Regions from separate parts of the Serratia sp. Nf2 genome, predicted to be linked through region 3. Evidence: predicted binding sites of a transcription regulator. Region 3 holds the regulator's gene; each other region holds the start of a gene.
The links. Region 3 encodes Fur, which represses iron uptake genes when iron is present. Its sites were predicted from a motif close to ATAATAATGAGAACNACTATCAA; they were not measured.

Region 1 (6,015 bases), on a different contig from region 3:
CTCCACCGGGTACTGGAAGGCCAGGAACACGCCTTCACCGGCGCGATCTTCCGGATCCAGCTCCAGCAGATCCTTGCCCTTGAAGGTAACTTCCCCTTCGGTCACTTCGTACTCTTCACGCCCGGCCAGCGTGGCGGACAGCGTGCTCTTGCCCGAGCCGTTCGGCCCCATGATGGCGTGCACTTCGCCCGGTTTGATCTCCAGATCCAATCCCTTGAGGATCTCGTTGCCTTCCACGCTGACTTTCAAATTCTTGATGCTTAACATGCTGTGTCCTCAGATAGCGCCGGCGGCGCTAAAAATGCGGCGATTAACCCACGCTGTGTTCCAGGCTGATGGCCAGAAGTTTCTGCGCCTCGACGGCGAACTCCAGCGGCAGCTCGGAGAAAACGTCCTTGCAGAAACCGTTGACGATCATCGAAATGGCGTCATCCTCGCTGATGCCGCGCTGCAGGCAGTAGAACAGCTGGTCATCGCCGATCTTCGAGGTGGTGGCTTCGTGCTCCAGCTGAGCGCTGTTGTTGCGCGCTTCAACGTAAGGGAACGTGTGGGCACCGCTGTCCGGCCCGATCAGCATCGAGTCGCACTGGGTAAAGTTACGGGCGTTTTCCGCCCCCGGCAGGATTTTCACCAGGCCGCGATAAGTGTTCTCGCTGTGGCCGGCGGAGATGCCTTTGGCGATGATGGTCGACTTGGTGTTTTTGCCGATGTGGATCATCTTGGTGCCGGTGTCCGCCTGTTGATGGCCGCTGGTCAGCGCCACCGAGAAGAATTCGCCGATCGAATTGTCGCCCTGCAGGATCACGCTTGGGTATTTCCAGGTGATGGCCGAGCCGGTTTCCGACTGGGTCCAGGACATTTTCGAGCCAGCGCCTTCGCACAGCGCGCGCTTGGTGACGAAGTTGAGGATGCCGCCCTTGCTCTCGCCGCCGGAGAACCAGTTCTGCACCGTCGAGTATTTCACTTCGGCGTCTTTATGCAGGATCACTTCCACCACCGCCGCGTGCAGCTGGTAGCTGTCGCGCACCGGGGCGGAGCAGCCTTCGATGTAGCTGACATAGCTGCCTTCGTCGGCGATCAGGATGGTGCGTTCGAACTGGCCGGTTTTCGCGGCGTTGATGCGGAAATAGGTCGACAGCTCCATCGGGCAGCGCACGCCTTTCGGCACATAGACGAAGGTGCCGTCGGAGGCCACCGCGGCGTTCAGCGCGGCGAAGAAATTATCGTTGGAGGGCACCACGCGCCCCAGGTACTGACGCACCAGATCCGGGTATTCCTGGATCGCTTCGCCGAACGAGCAGAAGATCACCCCGCTTTCCGCCAGTTTTTCACGGTAAGTGGTAGCGACCGAGACCGAGTCGAAGATGGCGTCCACCGCCACCTCGCTGCCCTCGCGCACCGGCACGCCGAGCTGATTGAACGCCAGCTCCACTTCGCTGGTCAGGTAATCTTTTTCCGTCGCCGCGCCCGGTTGCTGCTCGGCGCCGGGTTGCGAACCGCAGGCGTCGTCGCAGCTGCCGCAGGACGGCGCCGAATAGTAACTGTAGTCCTGGTAGTTCAGGCGATCATAATTGGCCTTCAGCCAGTGCGGCTCTTCCATCTGCAGCCAGGCGCGGTAGGCCTCAAGGCGGAATTCCAGCATCCACTCGGGTTCGTTGCGCTTGGCCGAGATGGCGCGCACCACCTCTTCGTTGATGCCTTTGGCCAACTCATCGGTTGCCAGCTGGGTGAAGAAACCTTCTTTGTAGCGACCTTCGCTGACCCAAGCCTGCACTTCATTAGGCATTTCTACATTGCTTCGTGTCATGTTGATTGCATCGCTCAAACGCCAAAGCTCTCGCCGCACCCGCAGGCATGCTGAGCTTTAGGGTTGTTGAATTTGAATATCTGATTCAGCCCTTCGCGGACGTAATCTACCGTGGTGCCATCGATGAACGGCATGGCTTTCAGCGGCACATAGAGTTTGGCGCCGTCGCGCTCAAACAGCAGATCGTCATCGGCGGGTTCGCGGGTCAGATCCAGCACATAGGCAAAGCCGGCGCAGCCGGATTGTTTCACCCCTAGCTGCAGCCCTTTCACCTGCGGATCCTGCTGCATCAGTTTCGTTATTTGTCGTACGGCGCTGTCGCTGAGCGAAATGCCTTGCCAGACATTTTCATCCAGAGAAAAAGTGCCGACATTTTCCGTTTGCATAGGGTCTACCTCACACTCGTGTTTGGCCACAGCCAATCTGGGTTGCTTATATGTTAGTGATAACGATTATCACTTCAACCGTTTGTTTTGCGGGGGTATCCGCCGCGAGCGCGGTTTTTCGCTGCGGCGCGCGGCAAGCCAACGGGACACCCGTGGCCGCTTGCGGCGTCAGGCGGCAAGGTGTGCATGCTATCCCTATGAATTCGTTATCTATCCTGCATCACCGTACCGCACTCCCCGGTGGCCCGTCAGCGTTACAGCGCTGCGGTGCGTTGCCGATCTAAACATTCATAGAAAATACCTATTTCTGCATTCTGTCTGTCGTAAATGTGCGTTTATCGGCATTTCGCGGCGCAACGCGCGCGCGCGCCCTCAGATTAAAGTTTAGTCGCTCAGGATTAAGTTGGGTCGTCGGCGGCCTTTTACACCCCGCGCGATGAAAAAACGCCACGCCGGGGATTGATCGGCAACGCGGCAGTTTATATGATAATGATTATCATTCAATTGTAATTTGAGCGCGAAGCCAATGACTCTTTCGATCAACGCATGGTTGCTGGGCAAGATTGATGACTACAAATTCAGCGTGCGCGACGCCACGGTGGACTTTTACATGGCCGAAGCGGCGCTGCGGCGCCCGGAATGCAATATCGACCACCTGAAGCGGTACAACAGCGTCAGCCTCACCATGGCCAATCTGTGCCTGGAAAACGGCGACGACGACAGCTATCTGCACGCGCTCAGCAAGCTGCATAACCGGCTGATCGTCGAAATCAACAACCCGCAGCGCTGCCAGCTGTTTCGGGTGCAAAGCTACCACTTCGCCCGCCACACGCTGACGCTGATCTGCCAAAAATATGCAATGGAAGGCACCTGGGAGAAGGCGAACGCGTTTCAGAAGGACTTCGTCAAACGCGTGCCGTTTCAGCTGTAAAGCGAAAGGCTCCGCAGGCCGATCGCCTGCGGAAACCGGCGGGAATCAGTCGATGACCGCCGTGGTCAGACGCGAGGTGCAGCACAACCGATCGCGCGCGTCGAAGATCTCGATTTGCCACACCTGATGGCGACGGCCGACGTGCAGTGCGCGACACACCCCGCGCACCTGGCCATCGAATACCGCGCGCAGGTGGTTGGCGTTGATCTCCAGCCCCACCACTTTCTGCTCGCCTTCGCTGCACAGGTAACCGGCCATCGATCCCATCGATTCCGCCAGCACCACCGACGCCCCGCCGTGCAACAGCCCGAACGGCTGCCGGGTGCGGCCGTCGACCGGCATGGTGGCCTCGAGGAAATCCTCTCCCAGTTGGGTAAACTCGATGCCCACATGGCTGACCATGCAGCCGTCGCCGGCGCGGTTCAGCTGCTCCAGCGATGTTTCACGTTTCCACAATTTCACTCAATCATCTCCAGAAGTGCCTGTAATGGGTGACGCACGCCATTGCCCTCGATGCGTTTCACCTGGCTGCGGCAGGAATAACCGGTCGCCAGGCAGCGCTGCCGCGGCAAACGCTGCAGCGTCGGATGCCATGATAGCTCATAAATGCCGAGCGAGTTTTGCAGGTTCTTGGCTTCATGCCCGTAAGTGCCCGCCATGCCGCAGCAGCCAACGCTGACGTTCTCCAGTTTGGCGCCGAAGCGGGCGAAGATCGCCGCCCACTGTTGGCCGCTCGCCGGCAGCGCGGTGGTTTCGGTGCAGTGACCGAACAGATACCACGGCTCGCCGGTCGCCGGCTGTTCGGCGCGATCCGCGATCCGCTGTTGCAACCATTCATGCACCAGCTGCACCTGAAAATCGCCGCGTTCGGCGCCGAGGATCTCGCGGTATTCGTCGCGGTAGCACAGCACCAGCGCCGGATCGACGCCCACCAGCGGCATATCGAGCTGCGCCACGCGGTTGAGAAAATCGGCGGTTTTGCGCGCGGTGCGGGCGAACCGCGTCAGGAAACCTTTCACATGCTGCGCCTTGCCGTTTGGCGAGAACGGCAGCAGCACCGGTTTATAGCCAAGCTTCTCCACCAGCCGGACAAAGTCCGCCACCACTTTGGCGTCGTAATAGCTGGTAAACGGATCCTGGACGATCAGCACGTGCTCTGCGCGCTGCTCGGCGCTAAGCCCTTCCAACTGCTCCAGCGTCAGCGTGGTCGCGCGGTGGCCGGACAGTTGCTGGCGCAGCGTCGGGCTGGACAGCAGCGGCAGATCGACCATGCCGATGGCGTTGCGGCTCATCTCCCGCAGCCACGGCTGGCGGAAGAAGAAGTTGAACACCTTCGGCGCGCGGGCCATCAACGGGGTATAGCTCTCTACGCCGGCGACCATGTAGTCGCTCACCGGGCGCAAATAGCGAGTGTGGTAGAGCTGCAGGAAGCGCGAACGGAATCCCGGCACGTCAATCTTGATCGGGCACTGGGTGGAGCAGGCCTTACAGGCCAGGCAGCCGGACATCGCCTCTTTCACTTCGTGCGAGAAGTCGTACTCGCCCTTGCCGGCATGCCAGCTGTTGCGGGTCTTTTCGATCAGGCCGCGCAAGCTGAGGCGCTGCTGCGGCAACTGTTTTTCCAGCGCCAAAGGATCGACGCCCTGCTCGGCCAACAGACGCAGCCACTCGCGCACCAGCGTCGCCCGCCCTTTCGGTGAATGAATGCGGTTGCCGCTGATTTTCATCGACGGGCACATCGGGCTGCGCACGTCGAAGTTGAAGCACAGGCCGTTGCCGTTACACTCCAGCGCGCCGCGGAACGAGGTGCGCACCTCGACCGGGATCTGGCGATCGAAGGTGCCGCGTTTGACTGCGTCCACCTGCATCATCGGCGCATCCACCGCCAGCGGCGAACAGATCTTGCCCGGATTCAGGCGGTTATCCGGATCGAACGCCGCCTTGATGCGGCACAGCTCCTCATACAGCGTTTCCCCGAAGAATTCAGGGCTGTATTGCGCGCGGAAACCCTTGCCGTGTTCACCCCACAGCAGGCCGCCGTATTTGGCGGTCAGCGCCACCACCTGATCGGAGATCTGCTTCATCAGCACCTCCTGCTGCGGGTCGCACATGTCGAGCGCCGGGCGCACGTGCAGCACCCCGGCGTCGACGTGGCCGAACATGCCGTAGCTCAGGTTGTGATCGTCGAGCAGTTGACGGAATTCAACGATATAGTCCGCCAGGTGTTGCGGCGGCACGCAGGTGTCCTCGGCGAACGGAATCGGCTTGGCGCGCCCTTTGGCGTTGCCCAGCAGCCCAACCGCCTTCTTGCGCATGTTGTAAATACGCTCGATGCCCACCAGATCGCCGCAGATTTGGTAACCGATCACGCCGCCCTGCCGCTGCGCGATCAATTCGTCCAGCCGTTGACACAGGGTTTCCATCTGGCCGTCGATCAGCACCCGATCGTCGCCGGCGAACTCGACGATGTTCAGCCCGAGCATCTCTTTATCCGGCACGTCGGCGATCAGTTCGTTCACCGAGTGCCAAACGATGTCTTCACGCGCCAGGTTCAGCACCTTGGAATCGATGGTTTCCACCGACAGCGCCTTGGCTTCGACCATAAAGGGCGCATTGCGCAGCGCCGAGTCGAAGGAGTCGTATTTCACGTTGACCAGGCGGCGCACTTTCGGCAGCGGCGTGATGTCCAGCCGCGCTTCGGTAATAAACGCCAGCGTGCCTTCGGCGCCGGTCAGGATGCGCGTCAAATCGAAGGTTTGCAGATCGTCGCTCAGCACGTGGCGCAGATCGTAACCGGTGAGGAAGCGGTTGAGCTTGGGGAATTTCTCCAGGATCAGCGCGCGCTGCTCGCGGCAGCGGTTCAGCACCGTGCGGTAGATGCGCCCTTCGAC
Region 2 (6,015 bases), on a different contig from region 3:
TCGGCATCAACCTGCGCTTCGTGAAGCCCTTCCTGGCGGCACTGGCGGGCGGCGCGCTCGGCGGCGCCTGGGTGGTGGCCAACCACGTCGGCATGAACGCGGTCGGGCTGACGGCGATCCCCGGCATGGCGATCGTGCAGGCCAGTTCGCTGGTCAGCTATATCATCGGCCTGGCGATCGCCTTTGGCAGCGCCTTCGTGCTCTCCCTGCTGCTGAAATATAAAACGGACGCGCAATGATGGAAGAACTCAGCTTAATCAAACAGGCGCTGCGGGCCGTAATGGGCGGCCAGCCACTCGCGCTGCGCGATCCGCACCGCCCGGCCTGGCATCTGGCACCCAGCGTTGGCTTGCTGAACGATCCCAACGGCTTTATCCAGCACAACGGCGTTTATCACCTGTTCTATCAGTGGAACCCGCTGGGCTGCGATCATCGTAACAAGTGCTGGGGACACTGGCAGTCGCTTGATTTAGTGCGTTGGGAACATCAGCCGATCGCCCTGGCGCCGGGCGCCTGCTACGACAGCCACGGCTGTTACTCCGGCTCGGCGGTGGTGGCGGAAAACAAAATCACGCTGATCTACACCGGCAACGTGAAATTTCCCGACGGCTCACGCACGGCTTACCAATGCCTGGCTCAGGAAAGCGATCGGGGCGAATACCGCAAACTCGGGCCGGTGCTGCCGCTGCCGGAGGGCTACAGCGGCCACGTACGCGATCCAAAAGTGTGGCGTCATCAGGATGCCTGGTACATGGTGCTCGGCGCGCGTGACTTGCAGGATCGCGGCAAGGTGCTGCTGCTGCGTTCCAGCGATCTGCGCGACTGGCAAGCGCTGGGAGAGATCGCCGGTTCCGGCCTGAACGACCTGGGTGAATTCGGCTACATGTGGGAGTGCCCGGACCTGTTCTCGCTGGGCGGCGGCGACGTGTTGATCTGCTGCCCGCAGGGGCTGGCGCCGCAGGCGGAACGCTATCTCAACCGTTATCAGGCCGGCTATCTGCTCGGCAAGCTGGATTACCGGCAGGCGGCCTTCAGCCACGGCGAATTTCGCGAGCTGGACGCCGGCTTCGAGTTCTACGCGCCCCAGACGACGCTGGCGGAAGATGGCCGCCGCCTGCTGTTCGGCTGGATGGGCGTGCCCGAGCAAGATGAAGAAGCCCATCCGACGCGCCGTTACGGCTGGATCCACACCATGACCTGCCCACGCGAGCTGTCGCTGCGGCATGGCCACCTCCACCAACGCCCGGCGCGCGAGCTGCAACAGCTGCGCGGCGAGCGAGAAGACTGGCAAGGCCACGCCGATGACGCCCCCACCTATGCGCTGGGGGCCGCGGAGCTGCAAATATCGCCGCAGGGTGCGTTCAGCGCCGCCTTTGGCGATGCCATGACGCTGAACTGGGACGGCGATCGGCTGCAACTGACGCGCGCTTCCCTGGCCGACAGCCGGCCGGAGCACCGTTACTGGCGCGGCCCGGTCACGCATCTGCAGCTGCTGTTCGATCGTTCCAGCGTGGAAATCTTCATCAACCACGGCGAGGCGGTGATGAGCGCGCGCTACTTCCCGGCAGGTGAACCGCAACTGCGGCTGAACGGGAGCGCACCGCTGGCGTTGGAATACTGGCCGCTGACGCCATGCATGCTAGAATGACGCATCCTCCGATGACTTCAGATGGCGTCAGTGAAAAAAAATAAACGCATTACCATCAGTGACATCGCCACGCTGGCCGGGGTGTCGAAATCGACCGCCAGCCTGGTGCTGAACGGCCGCAGCAAGGAATACCGGGTGTCCGACGACACCCGCGATCGCATTCTGGCGCTGGCGCACGAACACCATTATCAGCCCAGCATCCACGCCCGCTCTTTGCGATCCAACCGCAGCCATACGCTGGGGCTGGTGGTGCCGGAGATGACCAACTACGGCTTTGCGGTGATCTCGCGCGAGCTGGAAACGCTGTGCCGCGAAGCCGGTCTGCAGCTGTTGATCGCCTGCACCGATGAAAACCCGGCGCAGGAGATGATGGCGGTGAACAGTCTGGTGCAGCGGCAGGTCGACGGTCTGATCGTCGCCTCCAGCCAGCTGAACGACGCGGAATACCAGAAGATCAACGCCGGGCTACCGGTGGTGCAGATGGACCGCCTGATCGCCGGTTCCGAACTGCCGCTGGTGATCACCGACTCGGTTAATGCGACCGCCGACCTGGTGGAAAAGGTCGCGCGCCAACATCCGGATGAGATCTATTTTCTCGGCGGGCAGCCGCGCATTTCACCGACCCGCGATCGGCTGGCCGGCTTCCAGCTTGGCCTGGAGCGCGCCGGCGTATCGTGCAAACCGGAATGGATCATCAACGGCAGCTACCACCCCAGCTCGGGTTACGAGATGTTCGCTCAGCTGTGCGCACAGCTGGGGCGTCCGCCCAAAGCGCTGTTTACCGCCGCCTGCGGCCTGTTGGAAGGGGTATTGCGTTATCTGACTCAGCATCAGCTGATGGAGAGCGACATCCACCTGTGCAGCTTCGACGATCACTACCTGTTCGATTGCATGACGCTGAAGATAGACACGGTCGCACAGGACTGCCGGGCGCTGGCGCAACATAGCTTCAGCAAGGTCACCGCGCTCATCGACGAGCGGCCGCTGGAACAGAATGCGCTTTATCTACCGGGCCGTATCCACTGGCGCCATGCCGGTTCCCGGGCGTTGTTGGCCGGGGAGTGATATCTCTGAATCAATAAAAAAGGGCGCCTGAGCGCCCTTTATCGTTTTGCTGCCGCTACTTGGCGGCGCCTTCCATGCCCACCAGCCCCACTTTCAGGTAGCCGGCTTTACGCAGGGTGTCCATCACGCTCATCAGCGTTTCATAGTCCACGCTCTTGTCCGCCTGGAAGAAGATGGTGGTTTCTTTGTTCGCCTGAGTGCGTTGATCCAGCACCGAAGTCAGCTGATCGGCATTCACCGGCTGATCGCCAACGTAGAGCTGCTTGTCAGCCTTCACCGACAGGAACACCGGTTTCTCCGGCCGCGGCTGCGGTTTGGCGGAAGAAGCCGGCAGATCGACGCGGATATCTACCGTTGCCAGCGGCGCGGCCACCATAAAGATGATCAACAGCACCAACATGACGTCGATAAACGGCGTCACGTTGATTTCATGCAGTTCGCCGCTGTCGTCCAGATCTTCATTTAAGCGCATCGCCATGACTCACCCCGCCCGCAGTTGGTGTGCGTGCTGTGAGCGCTTGGCTTCCGCCGTTGCGGCCAGATCCAGATCGCGGCCCTGCAGCAGCAAGACCTGCGCCGCCACGTCGCCTACCTGGGCGCGATGGCCGCTGATGACGCGGGCGAAGATGTTGTAGATAACGACCGCAGGGATCGCCGCCACCAGGCCCATCGCAGTCGCCAGCAACGCCTCTGCGATGCCCGGCGCCACGACCGCCAGGTTGGTAGTCTGCGAATGGGCGATGCCGATAAAGCTGTTCATGATGCCCCAGACGGTACCGAACAGGCCGACGAACGGCGAGATGGCGCCGATGGTGGCCAGGAAGCCGTTGCCGCGGCCCATGTTGCGGCTGTAGGCCGCCACGCGGCGCTCGAGGCGGAAACCGGTGCGTTCCTTGATGCCGTTGTTGTCGTTGGATTCCGCAGACAGCTCCAGCTCATTTTGCGCATCGTTCAGCAGTACCGCACTGACGCTCTCCGGGGAGAAGTTTTGCGCCAGTTCGGAAGCCTCATCCAGCGAACGCGCTTCGGCCAGTGCCAACTGCTCGCGACGCAGACGACGTTTGGCACGCAGCAGTTCACTGCCTTTGGCGAACAGAATGGTCCAAGTCACGATAGACGCCAGCACCAGGCCGATCATCACCGCTTTCACCACCGCGTCGGCGTGCTGGTACATGCCCCAAATGGACAGGTCCATGCCGCGGGTTTCCGGTGGCTGGATCGTCGGTGCCGGGTTTACCGGCGTGATGCTTTCCGGCGCGGCGGCTGCAGGTGCAGGCGCGGTGGTCGGCGCAACGCTTTCGGTAACGGCCGGATTGGCCGCCGGCGCTGCCTGCGCGCTGCCGGCCAGCCCCACGACCAGCACCATAGAAGCCATCAGGCTGCGGCCAAAGGCCTTGCCCCACTGCGCCCGGCCCTGGCCGAACGATCCTTGATTTAAATTCTTGCCAGCCGTTTTCACGCTGTGCCTCCACCCATTACCGATCAAAATTAAGGAATAATTCAGCGTGCGATCATATCAAACCAACCGGGGATTGATAGTAGTTCTCATTATTATTTACCAAATAAACGAGAAAATTTTAGCCAACCCCGCCGCAAAGCGCCAATCCGCGCCCGTTCACCGCCAAACGCCCCTTTTATAGGGTTATTTCGTTACTTTTCTTCCACAACGACGCAACAACGCCACGCTGCCGAACGGCGTCTTGACCGAGGAATGGGCTTCTCTCTCGCACCAGGGCAGAAGGATGAGGCGAGAAAGGCACACCTGGCAGCCAATAATAGCCGTTTCTGTATCTGGAAGTTAAAACGTCTGGATGGCTATATTAACTCATGCTAACGTAAGGGCTATCGCAAACGGGCACGTGCAGAGCAACCAAAGGTGAGCCAGGTACCATGACGTCAAAACACATCGAAACCACGCTGATCGGCGCCGGCCGCGGCAAACGCTACACCCAGGGCTCCGTCAATCCCGTCACGCAACGCGCCTCTTCTTTGGTCTTCGACTCCGTCGCTGCCAAAAAGCACGCCACCGCGCAACGCGCCCACGGCGAGCTGTTTTACGGCCGACGCGGCACCCTGACCCACTTCGCCCTGCAGGATGCGATGGTGGAGCTGGAGGGCGGCGCCGGCTGCGTGCTGTACCCCTGCGGTGCGGCGGCGGTGGCCAATGCGATCCTGTCGTTCGTCGGCGCCGGCGATCACCTGCTGGTCACCGGTTCGGCGTACGAACCGACCCAGGATTTCTGCACCCACATCCTCGGTCGCATGAACGTCAGCACCACCTATTTCGATCCGCTGATCGGCGCCGATATCGCCACATTGATCCAACCCAATACCCGCGTGGTGTTCCTGGAATCCCCCGGCTCCATCACCCTGGAAGTGCAGGACATTCCGGCGATGGTGCAGGCCATTCGCGCCGTGGCGCCGGAGGTGGTGATCATGATCGACAACACCTGGGCGGCGGGCGTGCTGTTCAAGGCGCTGGATTTTGACATCGACATTTCTATTCAGGCCGGCACCAAATACCTGATCGGCCATTCCGATTACATGCTCGGCACCGCCGTCTCCAACGCGCGCTGTTGGGATCAACTGCGCGAGTACTCCTATCTGATGGGGCAGATGGTGGATGCCGACACCGCCTACATGGCGAGCCGCGGCCTGCGCACCCTGAGCGTGCGCCTGAAGCAGCACGAGCGCAGCAGCATTGAGGTCGCCAACTGGCTGGCCGAACGGCCGGAGGTGGCGACGGTCAATCACCCGGCCCTGCCCAGTTGCAAGGGCCACGAGTTCTACCGCCGCGACTTCAGCGGCTGCAACGGGCTGTTCTCTTTCGTGCTGAAAGAGCGGCTGGACGATGCGCAGCTGGCCGCCTACCTGGACAACTTCAGCCACTTCAGCATGGCCTACTCCTGGGGCGGCTTCGAGTCGCTGATCCTGGCCAACCAACCGGAAGAGCTGGAAGCGATCCGTCCGGCGGGCGGCGTCGATTTTTCCGGCACGCTGGTGCGCGTGCACATCGGCCTGGAGAACGTCGAAGACCTGATCGCCGATCTGGCTGCCGGCTTCGATCGCCTCAACGGCGTGCGCTAAGGCGGATTCCGCTAATTTTCTTCGTCTCGTTTAATGTCGGCTTAAGCTATTAGCGGTACACTATCCGGGTAACTGTCAGATACGGTAACCGCCGCACCCTGGAGAACGTGACCCCGGGCGCAACCGGCATGCAACAGGACATAAAATGGATGTATTACGAGAGATTATTCATGCGCTTTGGCAGCAGGACTTTACCGCCCTCGCCGATCCCAGCG
Region 3 (6,015 bases):
AGAACGATCCGAACAGCATCTACGACGGCCTGGCCTGGCTGCAGGCGCTGACCTTCGGTTACACCACCGGTCAATTCAACTGGCGTCTGGAAGGCACCATGGTCAAGGCGGAAGGCAACCAGGGCTTCTTCCTGCAGCGCATGACCCCGACCTACGCCTCGTCCAACGGTCGTCTGGACGTGTGGTGGGATAACCGCTCCGACTTTAACGCCAACGGCGAGAAAGCGGTGTACGCCGGCGTGATGTATGACCTCAGCAACTGGAATCTGCCGGGCATGGCGGTCGGTGGCTCCTACGTTTACGCCTGGGATGCCAAGCCGAGCACCAACCCGATCTACGATCAGAGCCAGCGCCTGAAAGAGAGCGCCTGGAGCCTGGACGCGATGTACACCATCCAGGAAGGGCGCGCCAAGGGCACCCTGATCAAACTGCACTACACCCAGTATGACAACCACACCAACATCCCGAGCTGGGGCGGCGGTTACGGCAACATCTTCCAGGACGAGAAAGACGTCAAGTTCATGGTCATCGCGCCATTCACCATCTTCTGATGCATTCCCCGGCCTCGCCGCCGGGGGCAGTTAAGGGAATTCAACGATGAAAAAAATCATGCTGATGTTGGCGGCCGCCGCGGCCTTGAGCGCCTGCGCGCAACCCGCCGCGCCGCCGGAAGACGCCAAATTGAAACAGGCGTATAGCGCCTGTATCAACACCGCCGAAGGTTCGCCGGAGCGTCTGCAGCCCTGCAAGGCGGTGCTGAACGTGTTGAAACAAGAGAAGCAGCACCAGCAGTTCGCCGCGCAGGAAACGGTGCGGGTGATGGATTATCAGAACTGCATTATGGCGGTGCACAGCGGTAACGGTCAGGCTTACGACGCCAAGTGCGGCAAGCTGTGGCAAGAAATTCGCGATAACAATAATTAAGAAGGACAAGAACATGAACGCATTCAAACTGAGCGCATTAGCCGCGTTGACGGCAACGATGGGATTCCTGGGCGGCATGGGAAACGCCATGGCCGATCAACAGCGGGTGGATCAGCTGAGCCAGCTGAAGCTGAACGTAAAAATGCTGGATAACCGCGCCGGTGAAAACGGCGTGGATTGCGCGGCGCTGGGCGCCGACTGGGCCTCATGCAACCGGGTGTTATTCACCCTCAGCAACGACGGCCAGGCGATCGACGGCAAAGACTGGGTCATCTATTTCCACAGCCCGCGCCAGACCCTGCGGGTAGACAACGACCAGTTCAAGATTGCTCACCTCACCGGCGATCTGTACAAGCTGGAGCCGACCGCCAAATTCAGCGGCTTCCCGGCCGGTAAGGCGGTGGAAATCCCGGTGGTCGCCGAGTATTGGCAGCTGTTCAGAAACGACTTCCTGCCGCGCTGGTATGCCACGTCCGGCGACGCCAAGCCGAAAATGCTGGCGAATACCGACACCGAAAACCTGGACCAGTTCGTGGCGCCGTTCACCGGCGACCAGTGGAAGCGCACCAAGGACGACAAAAACATTCTGATGACGCCGGCTTCGCGCTTTGTCAGCAATGCCGACTTGCAGACGCTGCCTGCCGGCGCGCTTCGCGGCCAGATCGTGCCGACGCCGATGCAGGTGAAGGTTCACGCGCAGGACGTCGATTTGCGCAAAGGGGTATCGCCGGATCTGAGCACGTTGGTCAAGCCGGCGGCGGACGTCGTCAACCAGCGCTTCGCGCTGCTGGGCGTGCCGGTTCAGGCCAACGGCTATCCAATCAAGACCGACATCCAGCCGGGCAAGTTTAAAGGCGCGATGGCGGTGCCGGGCGCCTATGAGCTGAAAATCGGCAAGAAAGAGACGCGGGTGATCGGCTTCGATCAGGCCGGGGTGTTCTACGGGCTGCAGTCGATCCTGTCGTTAGTGCCGAGCGACGGCAGCGGCAAGATTGCCACGCTGGACGCCAGCGATGCGCCGCGCTTCCAGTATCGCGGCATTTTCCTCGACGTGGCGCGCAACTTCCATAAGAAGGACGCGGTGCTGCGCCTGCTGGATCAGATGGCGGCCTACAAGCTCAACAAATTCCACTTCCACCTGAGCGATGACGAAGGCTGGCGCATCGAGATCCCCGGTTTGCCTGAGCTGACGGAAGTCGGTGGCCAGCGCTGCCACGATCTGAGCGAAACCACCTGCCTGCTGCCGCAGTACGGCCAAGGGCCGGACGTCTACGGCGGCTTCTTCAGCCGTCAGGACTATATCGACATCATCAGATATGCCCAGGCGCGCCAGATTGAAGTGATCCCGGAGATCGACATGCCGGCACACGCCCGCGCCGCGGTGGTCTCGATGGAAGCGCGCTATAAAAAGCTGCATGCCGCCGGGAAAGAGCAGGAGGCCAACGAATTCCGCCTGGTGGATCCGACCGATACCTCCAACACCACCTCCGTGCAGTTCTTTAACCGCCAGAGCTACCTGAACCCGTGCCTGGATTCTTCCCAGCGTTTTGTCGACAAGGTGATCGGCGAGATCGCCCAGATGCATAAAGAGGCCGGCCAGCCGATCAAGACCTGGCACTTCGGCGGCGACGAAGCGAAAAACATTCGCCTGGGCGCCGGCTACACCGACAAGGCGAAACCGGAGCCGGGCAAAGGCATCATCGATCAGAGCAACGAAGACAAGCCGTGGGCCAAGTCGCAGGTGTGCCAGACGATGATCAAAGAAGGCAAGGTGGCCGACATGGAGCATCTGCCGAGCTACTTCGGCCAAGAGGTCAGCAAGCTGGTGAAGGCGCATGGCATCGACAGAATGCAGGCCTGGCAGGATGGCCTGAAAGACGCCGAGAACGCGAAGGCGTTCGCCACCTCGCGCGTGGGCGTCAACTTCTGGGATACCCTGTACTGGGGCGGTTTCGATAGCGTCAACGACTGGGCCAACAAAGGGTATGAAGTGGTGGTTTCCAACCCGGACTACGTCTATATGGACTTCCCTTACGAGGTGAACCCGGACGAGCGCGGTTACTACTGGGGCACCCGCTTCAGCGACGAGCGCAAGGTGTTCAGCTTCGCGCCGGACAACATGCCGCAGAACGCGGAAACTTCGGTCGACCGCGACGGCAACCACTTCAGCGCCAAGAGCGACAAGCCGTGGCCGGGCGCCTACGGGCTGTCCGCTCAGCTGTGGAGCGAAACCCAGCGCACCGATCCGCAGATGGAATACATGATCTTCCCACGCGCGCTGTCGGTGGCAGAACGCGCCTGGCACCGCGCCGGTTGGGAACAGGACTACCGCGCAGGCCGCGAATACAAAGGCGGGGAAACCCACTTTGTCGATACCAAGATGCTGGAGAAAGACTGGCTGCGCTTCGCCAATATCCTGGGTCAGCGTGAACTGGCCAAGCTGGATAAGGGCGGCGTCGCTTACCGTCTGCCGGTGCCGGGCGCACGCGTAGCGGGCGGCAAGCTGGAGGCGAATATCGCGCTGCCGGGATTGGGCATCGAGTACTCCACCGACGGCGGCAAGCAGTGGCAGCGCTATGACGCCAAGGCCAAGCCGGCGGTCTCGGGTGACGTTCAGGTGCGGTCGGTCAGCCCGGACGGCAAACGCTACAGCCGCGCCGAAAAGGTCTAAGCCCGGTGCAACGGCCTGCTGTCCTGGCGGCGGCCGTATAACGAAGGGGGAATGCGTTCGCCCGCGCGTGTCGGCGTAGGGCGGACGTTGTAGTGAGAGGAGTACGTGGAGTCGCTGTGCCGCTGCAATTGTGATATTTCATGACATGATTTTCCCCCGGCTTGTCCGGGGATTTTTTTGCCCGTTGCACGGAGGGCATAAAAAAACCGCCTCGGTGTGAGGCGGTTTTTCATAGCCGGTCAGGCTTATTTCTTGTCGTGCAGCGTTTCGTCTTCGCGGCAGTCACCGGTTTCACAGTGGCCGTACAGGTACAGGCTGTGGTTAGTGAGCTTGATGCCGTGCTGCTTGGCGATATCACGCTGGCGCACTTCGATGGATTCGTCGCTGAATTCGATCACTTTGCCGCAGTCCAGGCAAATCAGGTGATCGTGGTGATGTTGTTGGGTCAGCTCGAACACGGACTTGCCGCCTTCGAAATTGTGACGTGTCACAATGCCCGCATCGTCAAACTGGTTCAGTACGCGATAAACCGTTGCCAGCCCGATCTCTTCGCCCATATCAATCAGTTTTTTGTACAAATCTTCCGCACTGACGTGATGGCATTCCGGATTTTGCAGTACTTCCAGGATTTTGAGTCGCGGAAGCGTGACTTTTAAGCCGGCCTTCTTCAATGCGATGTTGTTGTCGGTCATGCGAATTCAGTCCTGTTACTATGCTAATCAAGTTGAGGCGTACTCGCCTGTGGCATCGGTCGGCACAAAGAGTTAATGCGTCTCATTATAGAACCGGTTGTACTAAATGGAAACCGCCGGTTGTTAACAAAGATATAATTGCACTATTGCATGTTTTGCATGCAACGCCTTGATGGATGGGATAAACCGATATCTCAGTCTACCGTGACGGGGTGGGAAGTTACAAATCTGTAGCTTCTATCGCAGCAATCCCTGCTGCCGATGACGGCCCTGTGGGCACACTATGCACTTTACAGGGCCTTTGTTCAACCTTTCGCCAGTGCCGGGGCTTAGCCGACGATATCGGCCAGGCTCAGCTCTTCGACGATCTGTTTGACCCAGGCGTCGACGCGCTCGTTGGTCAGCTCCGGCTGACGGTCTTCGTCGATCGCCAGACCGATGAAGTGGTCGTCGTCCGCCAGGCCCTTGGAGGCCTCGAAGTGATAGCCTTTGGTCGGCCAGTGGCCCACGATGGCCGCGCCGCGCGGTTCGATAATGTCGCGGATGGTGCCCATCGCGTCACAGAAGTATTCCGCGTAGTCTTCCTGATCGCCGCAGCCGAACAGCGCCACCAGTTTGCCGTTGAAGTCGACTTCTTCCAGCGTCGGGAAGAAATCATCCCAGTCACACTGCGCTTCACCGTAGTACCAGGTCGGGATACCCAGCAGCAGGATATCGAACCCTTCCAGGTCTTCTTTGCTGCTTTTAGCGATGTCATGCACTTCAGAGACGTCGTCGCCAAACTGTTTCTGGAGAATTTTCTGGATCATTTTGGCAATGTTTTCGGTATTGCCAGTGTCGCTGCCAAAGAAAATGCCTACAGTAGCCATATCGCGTATAACCTTTAAATTCAAGTAATTGCATTACTCGACGCCGGCACTGACGCCGCTGACGCCGATTAAAATGATGCCATGGCAAGAGCCTTTCGCCTCCGGGGCGGGCGCCGACAGGCGCAGTCTCTTACCGGTAAATGCGTATCATGCCAGAAAGTGGCGCCGGGGTTTTATCGCATTTATGCGATGCCGGAGAATGAAGAAAAGCGTGGTCGATCCGGCGTTGTCCTTAACGCCGCGCCGCGCGTGCGGCCGAAGAGATCAATGTTCCGGCTGTTCTTCCGCCAGTTGTGCCAACAGCATCTGCTCGATGAGTTCGCTGCGGCTGATGTTGCGCTGTTCCGCCAGTTTGTTCAGGGCGTCCACCGCATCCGCGTTGATTTTCAGCTCTACGCGCCGCAATCCACGCACTTTATCGCGCCGTAACTGATTGCGCTTATTGATTCTAAGCTGTTCATCGCGGGAAAGCGGGTTGGTTTTCGGGCGCCCCGGACGGCGTTCATCTGCGAACAGATCCAGCGTCGTGCGATCCGTTTGTTCTTTTGCCATAGGTAGCGGTACTGCAAGGGAGTTTGCATCAAAAAGCGCTCGCACGCTTCCGGAGGCATCGGTTAACACACTTCGGGCCAATAAACCCTAACCCAAATTCACCCCCGAACCGGCGTTCGCGAACGCGCTGGCGCGGCGGCAAAATTATAGCGCGCCATATTACCCCAGCAGATGGAGCGGCGACAATGCCTAACTGCGGGCTAAACGCGCTAAGCCGTTATCTTTAGCGCGTTTTTTCGCCAGATGAGCGGGTTTTTCAGGCTTCGTCGAGAAAACGGTGGATGGCGCGCAGTACCGCCTCCGGCTT

Region 1: the regulator Fur is predicted to act here: its motif matches at 2,244-2,266, upstream of sufA (Fe-S cluster assembly scaffold SufA).
Region 2: the regulator Fur is predicted to act here: its motif matches at 4,246-4,268, upstream of exbB (tol-pal system-associated acyl-CoA thioesterase).

Annotation. Positions count from the first base shown of each region.
Region 1 covers NZ_PYTW01000003.1:160,211-166,225, forward strand. The annotation lists gene sufC (Fe-S cluster assembly ATPase SufC) at 1-267, opposite strand, end outside; gene sufB (Fe-S cluster assembly protein SufB) at 311-1,807, opposite strand; gene sufA (Fe-S cluster assembly scaffold SufA) at 1,822-2,193, opposite strand; gene C9411_RS08570 (hypothetical protein) at 2,720-3,124, shown strand; gene menI (1,4-dihydroxy-2-naphthoyl-CoA hydrolase) at 3,170-3,586, opposite strand; gene C9411_RS08580 (FAD-binding and (Fe-S)-binding domain-containing protein) at 3,583-6,015, opposite strand, start outside.
Region 2 covers NZ_PYTW01000004.1:121,585-127,599, forward strand. The annotation lists gene C9411_RS10835 (sucrose-specific PTS transporter subunit IIBC) at 1-239, shown strand, start outside; gene C9411_RS10840 (sucrose-6-phosphate hydrolase) at 239-1,648, shown strand; gene C9411_RS10845 (LacI family DNA-binding transcriptional regulator) at 1,670-2,713, shown strand; gene exbD (TonB system transport protein ExbD) at 2,769-3,191, opposite strand; gene exbB (tol-pal system-associated acyl-CoA thioesterase) at 3,195-4,172, opposite strand; gene metC (cystathionine beta-lyase) at 4,604-5,800, shown strand; gene C9411_RS10865 (DedA family protein) at 5,946-6,015, shown strand, end outside.
Region 3 covers NZ_PYTW01000005.1:317,271-323,285, forward strand. The annotation lists gene C9411_RS13880 (OprD family outer membrane porin) at 1-551, shown strand, start outside; gene chiQ (ChiQ/YbfN family lipoprotein) at 598-924, shown strand; gene C9411_RS13890 (beta-N-acetylhexosaminidase) at 938-3,595, shown strand; gene fur (ferric iron uptake transcriptional regulator) at 3,841-4,287, opposite strand; gene fldA (flavodoxin FldA) at 4,617-5,156, opposite strand; gene ybfE (LexA regulated protein) at 5,421-5,708, opposite strand; gene ybfF (esterase) at 5,965-6,015, opposite strand, start outside.